DNA from 2 places in the Paenibacillus sp. RUD330 genome. Region 2 is predicted to be linked to the other one. Evidence: riboswitches for the same ligand, from Rfam matches in the RefSeq annotation. Region 2 holds a riboswitch; the other holds the start of a gene.
What was found. Region 2 has a riboswitch for glycine ahead of gcvT (glycine cleavage system aminomethyltransferase GcvT). Riboswitches for the same ligand answer to the same signal wherever they lie in the genome.
Positions count from the first base shown of each region.

Region 1: linked by a shared signal. The riboswitch ahead of sdaAB (L-serine ammonia-lyase, iron-sulfur-dependent subunit beta) and the one ahead of gcvT (glycine cleavage system aminomethyltransferase GcvT) in region 2 are both predicted to bind glycine.

Region 1 covers NZ_CP022655.2:508,215-512,625, reverse strand. The annotation lists gene sdaAA (L-serine ammonia-lyase, iron-sulfur-dependent, subunit alpha) at 354-1,277, opposite strand; gene sdaAB (L-serine ammonia-lyase, iron-sulfur-dependent subunit beta) at 1,246-1,971, opposite strand; glycine riboswitch at 2,085-2,198, opposite strand; glycine riboswitch at 2,199-2,300, opposite strand; gene CIC07_RS02295 (RNA polymerase sigma factor) at 2,997-3,734, opposite strand; gene clpP (ATP-dependent Clp endopeptidase proteolytic subunit ClpP) at 3,916-4,411, shown strand, end outside.
Region 2 covers NZ_CP022655.2:4,503,383-4,507,793, forward strand. The annotation lists gene CIC07_RS20630 (TetR/AcrR family transcriptional regulator) at 1-418, opposite strand, end outside; gene gcvH (glycine cleavage system protein GcvH) at 594-983, opposite strand; glycine riboswitch at 1,152-1,251, shown strand; glycine riboswitch at 1,255-1,361, shown strand; gene gcvT (glycine cleavage system aminomethyltransferase GcvT) at 1,568-2,692, shown strand; gene gcvPA (aminomethyl-transferring glycine dehydrogenase subunit GcvPA) at 2,703-4,082, shown strand; gene gcvPB (aminomethyl-transferring glycine dehydrogenase subunit GcvPB) at 4,121-4,411, shown strand, end outside.

The sequences.
Region 1 (4,411 bases), 1.6 Mb from region 2:
CCGAATCAGCGGCATATGAGCGGCTATGAGCGACATATGGGCAGCATATGAGAGGCATTCGAGAGGCATTCGAGAGGCATTCGAGAGGCATTCGAGAGACATTCGAGAGGTATTTGAGAAGGCATTTGAGAGGCATTCGAGAGGCATTCGAGAGGCATTTGAGAGGCATTTGAGAGGCATTTGAGAGGCATTCGAGAGGCATTCGAGAGACATTCGAGAGGCATTTGAGCAGCATTCGAGAGGCATTTGAGCAGCATATCGGCACGTCATGATGCTCAGCCTGACGGCGGTTCCAGCCTCGATTCAGCGCGCAAAAAAAGCCTCCGCGAGGAGGCTTTGAATTCGGATTTCGGTCAAGCTTCCGTATTGCCGTCCTGATCCTCCGCCTTGCGCAGAGGGCGGCCTTTCTTGCGCAGCTCGCTCATGAGCTTCTTGCCGGTAGGCGTCTGCGCCAGCCCGCCGCCCGCAGTCTCGCGGTGCTTCTCCGGCATCGCAGCGCCGACCTCCAGCATCACCTGCACGACCTCGTCGGAAGGAATGACGCTCCGCACGCCGGCAAGCGCCATATCGGCAGCCGCAAGCGCCGTAACGGCGCCGAAGCCGTTGCGCACGATGCACGGAATCTCCACCAGCCCGCCGACCGGATCGCAGATCAGGCCCAGCGAGTTCTTCAGCGCGAGCCCGACCGCGTGTACAGCCTGGCCCGGCGTGCCGCCGCGCAGCTCCGCAAGCGCTCCGGCCGCCATGCCGATCGCGGAGCCGACCTCCGCCTGGCAGCCGCCCTCGGCGCCGGATACGAACGAATTGTTCGCGATGACATAACCGATTGCGCCGGCCGCGAACAGGCCGTAGGTCATCTCGTCATCGCTCCAACCGAAGCGCTCCTGCGTGCTGACGAAGACGCCGGGGATAATGCCGCAGGAGCCTGCTGTCGGCGTCGCCACGATGCGGCCCATGGAAGCATTCACCTCCGACACGGCCAGCGCATACGCCATGGCGCGCCCTGCATCGCCGCCGAGGCTCGGCTCCCCGGCCGCGTTGTAAGCCGCGACCCGCTGGGCATCGAGCCCGGTCAGGCCGCTGCGGGAAGTTGTGTCGCGCGTCAGGCCGTTATGGACGGCTTCCTTCATGATGCCGTAATAGTCCTTCATCGCCGCGAATTCCACCCCGGGCTCGCGGCCCGATTCGCGCGACTGCTGCTCCAGCATGAGACGGCCGATGCTCAGGCCGCTTTCGCCGCAGCGCTCACTCAGTTCCTTCAGCGTCCGGAAGTTCATCGTCGTTCCCCCTGTCATCGTTCAAATCCATATAATCCGTCTGAAGCACATGCGGCATTCGGCCGATCCGCTCCATCAGTCCCGCCTTCACCGGAGCGTCCAGCTCCACCACGGCCAGCGCCTCGCCCTGGCGCTCCATGCGGCTGAGCGACAGCCCGCCGATATTGAGCCCTTCCTCCTGCAGCGCCGCCGAGAGAGACGCGATGACGCCCGGCTGGTCCCGGTGCCGGATGAGCAGCGTCGGGTACGAGCAGCTGAATTTCACCGCGAAGCCGTTCACCTCCACGACCTCCACATTGCCTCCGCCGATCGAAGTGCCGAGCAGAGACAGCCTGCGGCCTCCGTCCGCAGCGGTCAGATCGAGCCGGACCGTGTTGGGATGGGGGAACAGCCCTTTCCCCTCCTGGAACACCAGGTCCATTCCCGCTTCCTCGGCCAGCTCGACCGAATCGGGCAGGCGCGGGTCATCCGTATGGAAGCCCATGAGTCCGCCTGTGACGGCTGTATCCGTGCCATGTCCTTGATAGGTGGCCGCGAAGGAGCCGTAAAAGGAGATTTTCGCTTCCTGCGGCATCTCGCCCAGCAGCCTGCGCCCCGCAAGCCCGATTCGCGCCGCTCCCGCCGTATGGGAGCTGGAAGGTCCGACCATGGCCGGACCGATAATGGAAAACACGTCTTTGAACCGCACAGCCATTCTCCTTCGTCTTGAGTTGTTGTAGAGGCCGAAAATGAGTTGTTGCAAGAGCCGAAAAAAGGGACAGAGCAGAAGAATGCGCCGAAAGAAGGGCGTGCCGCCCGTTCCCGCGATTCTTCCGCTCTGTCCTTTGTACCTGAGAGTTGCCTCGCTTCCCGCTCCGCGAGTTTCCCCTTGGGTGATTCCATGCGCGCCTGTGCGCGGGCTTGGAATTCTCTCCAGAGATGCGTCCGGCAAAGGTCCTTTTGCCTGAGAGATTCACCCTGTCCCCAGGGCTTACTCCTTCGGCGCCGCCCCGTGTTACAGGTAGTCTCTCCCGCTGCCTTCATCCGCTCTATTCAATTAAGGATTTCGTCAAGATTGCAAACGTTATCTACACCCATTATATGCAGGAGCGCGGCCATCTTCAACCCGCAGTCCGCGGGCAGGTCGGCCGGCCGCAGCAATTACGCGAAAAGGCGGTCATGTCGCTGCACGCGGCGGGATAGAAGTGTGCGACTTACGAGGCCGGATCTGCGGGCAGGCTGTGTGTTCTTGCCGATTGGGGCCGGGGCTGGGACAGATTGGCGGGGGTCGCGGCAGATTGGGCGGGGCTTGCTGCTTGGCGGGGTGCGCGGCAGATTGACCGGGGCTTGCACCAAGGTGCCGGTGTGTTCCGACTATCGTTAAAACCACAACTTCTCTCGTATCGGACATACGATCCGCTATTTCAACCAAAATCACCGTTCAAAAAAATTTAACGGACATAGGATCCCTTATTTCGGAGAAAACAACTCAAAACGGGCTGTTTTACCCCAAATAGCGGAACCTATGTCCGATAATTCGACGAAATCGAAAAAAATCCCTAACTAACGGATCGTATGTCCGATACACCGTCTGAAGAACACCCGAATTCTCCTCCTGGCAACGGTCTGCCGCACAAAAGTTCCTTCCAAAAGTTCCTGCACCATACTTCCGACAAACCAGCCGACTATGTCTCAACTATGGCTCATAGCCGGTTGAATCGGCAATTGATCAAAATCGAATCAGCCCGCCATGCCGTACGACGTCCAGCCGCCGGCGGAGGCGTAGAAGCCGCTTCCGCCAAGCATCGCCTGCGGTCCCCGATGCGCTGCGGCGGAATGGGCGCTGGCGCCGATGATGCCGACCGCCACGGCCGGCTCCAGCACATCCTGCTCGGCGAGCGCTGCGATGGCGGCCGCATCGTCCGTCCGCACCGCAGCGGCCAGGCCGCGCAGCCGCGCCATGAGCGCTTCGTCGGCCGGCTCCCGCAGGCCGCCTGCTTGCAGATCGCGCCTGACGCCGTCAAGCGCGCGCCGGGCCCGGTGGAAGGCGGCTTTCACCGCGCCTTCCGTCGTCAGAAGCAGCTCCGCCGTCTCGCGGATCGAACGGTTCATGACCTCGCGCAGCAGCCATACCGACAGCTGCAGAGGAGACAAGCGGAGCTCCAGCGGGCGCAGCAGCTCCTCCAGCTCCCAGCTAGCCGCAGGCTGGACGGCCTCCGCCTCCTGCAGCTCGGGCAGCGTTCGGCGATGGAGAGCTTCCCTGCGCAAGTGGTCCGTCCACAGGTTCCGGGCGATGCGCAGAAGCAGCGCCTGACGGTTGGCATGCTCCCGCCAGATCGGGGCGGCCAGCGCCCTGCACCAGGCCGACTGCTCCAGATCCTCCGCTTCCCAGGCGCTGCGGGTCAGCGCCAGGCAATATCTTCTCAGCGCCGCGCGCTCCTCCTCCAGCTCCAGCTCCAGCTCCGTCTCCGTCTCCATCGGCGGCATCCCCTTTCGATACGCATAGATATTCTGACCGGTAAACGAATGATCCTGCCAAAAGGATACGGAAGGCCGGGGAATTTCTTTTCCGCGTTCCAGCCGTATCCTTTCCCTCCCCGCATCCGTTTACCAGTGGCAAAACCATTCCGACCCATCCAGCGAAGGAGGATGACGACCTGTGACCCATATCCCTTATGTCGTGGAGCAGACCAACAAGGGGGAACGCTCCTATGATATTTATTCCCGGCTGCTGAAAGACCGCATCGTTTTCGTCGGCACGGCGATCGAGGACAATATGGCCAACGCGATCATCGCGCAGCTGCTGTTCCTGGCCGCCGATGACCCCGACAAGGACATTCATATGTACATCAACAGCCCGGGCGGCTCCACGAGCGCCGGCCTCGCCATCTACGACACGATGCAGTTCGTGAAACCGGATGTCCGGACGCTCTGCACCGGCACGGCCTTTTCCATGGCGGCCTGGCTCCTGCTCGCGGGAACGAAGGGCAAGCGGGGAGCGCTGCCGAACAGCGAGGTCATGCTCCATCAGCCTTCAGGAGGAGCGCAGGGCCAGGCCAGCGATATCGCCATTTCCGCCACGCGCATCCTTAAGCTGAGAGACAAGATGAACCGGATTGCGGCGGAGCGCACCGGCCAGCCTCTGGAGCGCATCG
Region 2 (4,411 bases):
GCTGCAGAGCCGCCTCCAGGCTTCCCTGCCATTCGGAGAATACCGTCTGGCAAGCCTGCCTCAGATCGTCGCTGATGCCGCTTGTCTCCACGAACATCCAGAAGCTGAACGGAATGCATTCGGCAAATGATCCTGCGCTTTCCGTAATGCCCCGCACGAAAGCCTGAAGAGCCTTCGATACCGACGGCTCGCTCTCCATGCAGCTCCGCAGCGAATCCAGCACGGCACGTTTGGACAGCGAGATGCATTCCATGGCGAGCTGCTCCTTGCCCTCAGGGAAAAAGTGATACAGCGAGCCTTTTGGCGCCTTGCTTTCCTTGACGATCTGGCTCAAACCGGTGGCATGATAGCCCTGCAGCAGGAACAAGCGGGATGCCGTCTCGACGATCCGATCCCGGGTATGATTGCGGTCGGCCATAGGAGCTCCTTTCGAATTAGAACGATCGGTCTAGTCAATGAAACCACAAAAAAAGGCATCCGGTCAACGGGCCGGATGCCTTTAGTCAATCTTTACCGAGCCGCGCATGGAACGCGGACATCCGCAAGCGGCAAGAAGAGAGCGCAAATCGCGCCCTCCTCCGCTGTACGGGAGCCTAGTCCGTCAGCTTGGCATAAGCTTCCGCGTCCAGCAGCGCCGCTACAGCCGCCTTCGCGTCGGCGCCCGTGTCGATCTCGATCATCCAGCCGCCGGCAAAAGGATCGTTGTTGACGAGCTCCGGCGAGTCGCCCAGCTCTTCGTTGACTCGGACGACCGTTCCGCTGACGGGGGAATACAGGTCGGACACCGTTTTGACGGACTCGATGGTCCCAAGAGGCTGTCCCGCTTCAACGCTGTCTCCAGCCTGAGGCAGCTCGACGAACACGATGTCCCCGAGCTGATGCTGGGCATGGTCCGTAATGCCGATCCGAACGATCGTCTCTCCTGCCGCTTCCGCCCACTCATGCTCCTCCGTATAGCCCAATCCTGCGCGAATCTCACTCACTGGACGCTCATCCTTTCCCATCATGGCCTGGTTTGGCAATCTATGCGCAAAGCGTAAACGATCACAGGCGGCTGTGTCAACATAACTCACTCGGCATGTCTTTTGGGCTGAAATTCTGTTGACACAGGGTTGTCCCATCTGTAAAACTGGTTGTAACTGAATATGCGGATGAACGCAACGGGAGAGATCGCCGGTACATGAAGCGGCGCCGAAGGAGTAACCCTGCCCGGCAGGGGAATCTCTCAGGCAGAAGGACCTTTGCGGGACGCGCCTCTGGAGAGAACGGAAGCTTGCGGCCCCGCCGCTTCGCCGACGTCACCCAAGGGGAAACCTGCGGAGACGAATGCGCAGGGTAACTCTCAGGTACCAAGGACAGAGCATGGATGACACGTTAAGCGTGGCTGATTTTTTTCAGCCGGCACGGCGTTGTTTTTCCTGCGCTGTCCTTTTTGCTTTTCTCCCTTTCATTATGCGCCAAGGACGGCTTTTCCATCAGTCGGGCGTTGAAGGCTTGCAAGGGGAAGATGATTGATCAGCGAACAGGCTTAACTTTCGAGCACTCAGCATACAAAGGGAGGACTACCATGGCCAATCTGCGCACGACCCCGCTCCATTCCCTCTACAAGGAATACGGCGAAGCCCGCTGCATCGACTTCGGCGGCTGGGACTTGCCGGTTCAGTTCACCGGCATTCTGAAGGAGCATGAGGCTGTCCGGCAGCGCGCCGGACTGTTCGACGTGTCCCATATGGGCGAGTTCCTCGTCACCGGCCAGTTCGCCGGCGATTTCCTGCAGCGCGTGACGACGAACGACGTGTCCAAGCTGAAGGACGGCTCTGCCCAATACACGCTCATGTGTTATCCGGACGGAGGCGTCGTCGACGATCTGCTCGTCTACCGGATCAGCGAGGACCAGTACATGCTCGTCGTCAACGCCTCCAACATCGGCAAGGATTTCGATTGGCTGCGGGAGCATCTGATCGGGGACGTCACGGTGGAGGACCGCTCCGACGACACGGCGCTGATCGCTCTGCAGGGTCCGCTTGCAGGAGAGATTCTGGACCGCTGCACGGATGCCGCCTGGGGCGGGCTGAAGCCGTTCGAGTTCCTGCCGAAGGCGGCTGTATGCGGCGTCGAGCTGCTGCTCTCACGCACCGGCTACACCGGAGAGGACGGCTTCGAGCTGTACGCTCCGGCCGCCGACGCCGCCAAGCTGTGGCGCGCCCTCATGGAAGCAGGCGCTCCGCTCGGCCTCGAGGCGGCCGGTCTCGGCGCGCGCGATACGCTGCGCTTCGAGGCGAGGCTGCCGCTGTACGGCCAGGAGCTGTCGGCCGACATATCCCCTCTGGAAGCCGGACTCGGATTTTTCGTGAAGCTGGATGCGGGGGACTTCATCGGCCGGGACGCGCTCGCTGCGCAGAAGGAAGCCGGCGTGCCCCGCAAGCTGGTCGGCATCGAGCTGCTGGAGCGGGGCATCCCGCGAGCCCATTACCAGGTCTACGCCGGAGAGCAGCTGATCGGCGAGGTGACATCGGGCACCCAGTCGCCGACGCTGAAGCGCAATCTCGGACTCGCGCTGATCCAGGCCGAGCATGCCGCGGTCGGCACCGAGGTCGAGGTCGACATCCGCGGCAAGCGGTTGAAGGCCGCAGTCGTCAAAGCCCCTTTCTACAAACGAAACGCGGCATCGCCCGCATCTGCCAAGGAGTGACAAACCCTTCATGACGACCCAGCATCGCTACATCCCCATGACCGAGCAGGACCAGCAGGAAATGCTGCAGACGATCGGCGCGGCCGCCCTGGAAGACCTGTTCCGCGACATTCCGCAATCCATCCGCTACAAGGGCACGCTGCCGATGTCGGGCGCGCTCGACGAATGGGCTCTCCTCCGCCATCTGAAGGAGCTTGCCGGCCGCAACGCCGATCACGAAACGACGACGAGCTTCCTTGGCGCCGGTCTCTACGACCACCATATTCCCGTCGTCATCAACCATATGATCTCCCGCTCGGAATTCTATACCGCTTATACTCCATATCAGCCGGAAATCAGCCAAGGCGAGCTGCAGGCGATTTTCGAGTTCCAGTCCTACATCTGCGAGCTGACCGGCATGGCCGTCGCCAACGCCAGCATGTACGACGGCGCGACCGCCTTGTCCGAGGCGGCGGCGCTTGCCTCCGCCCACACCCGCCGCAAGCGCATCGTCGTCTCGCGCGCCGTACATCCCGAGGCGCGCGAGATTTTGCGCACGAGCGCCCGCGGCCTCGGGCTTGAGCTCGTAGAAGTCGGCTTCCAAGACGGCGTCACCGACCTGGAAGCGCTCCGCTCCGCCGTCGCTGGCGGCGAGACTGCCGCCGTGCTCGTGCAGTCGCCGAACTTCTTCGGCTGCATCGAGGATCTGGCGGCGATCGAGCCGATCATCCACCATGCCAAAGGGCTGCTCGTCGTGAGCAGCAACCCGCTCTCGCTCGGCTTGCTGGAATCCCCCGGAGCGCTAGGCGCCGACATCGTCGTCGGCGATGCCCAGCCGCTCGGGATCCCTTCCTCCCTCGGCGGACCGACCTGCGGATTTTTCTCGGTGGCCGAGCCGCTCATGCGCCGCATGCCGGGACGCATCGTCGGCCAGACCAAGGATCTCGACGGCAAGCGCGGCTTCGTGCTGACGCTGCAAGCCCGCGAGCAGCATATCCGCCGCGAGAAGGCGACGTCCAACATCTGCTCGAACCAGGCGCTGCTCGCCCTGTGCGCTTCCATCTATCTCAGCGTGATGGGCAAGCAGGGCATCCGCGAAGCCGCCGAGCTCAATATCCGCAAATCGCATTACGCGTCCAAGACGCTCGGTTCGGTGGAAGGAATCGGCCTGCCGTTCGGCTCCGCTCCTTTCTTCAATGAATTCGTGGTCTCTCTGCCGGAAGGCGCATCGGCCAAGGAGCTGAACAGCAGGCTGCTCGCCGAGGGCTTCCTCGGCGGCTTCGATCTCGGCTCCGCTTACCCGGAGCTTGAGGGCCATATGCTCGTCGCCGTAACCGAGAAGCGCACGAAGGAAGAGATCGACGCATTCGCCGCCGCGCTTGGCGGCCTGACGAAGGAGGCGCGCGCATGAGCAGCCATGAACAACTGAAGAGCGCCGGAATCATCGATGTGAAGCCCGAGAAGGCGCTCATTTTCGAAATGAGCCGTGAAGGCCGCAAAGCCTATTCCCTTCCTGTCTGTGACGTGCCTGATGAGGAAGGGCTCGAGGATCTGATTCCTTCCTCCCTGCTCCGCAAGCAGCCGGCTTCCCTGCCGGAAGTGTACGAGGTGGACGTCATCCGCCATTATACCGAGCTGTCCCGCCGCAACTTCGGCGTCGACAACGGCTTCTACCCGCTCGGTTCCTGCACGATGAAATACAATCCGAAAATCAACGAGGATGCGGCCCGGCTGAACGGC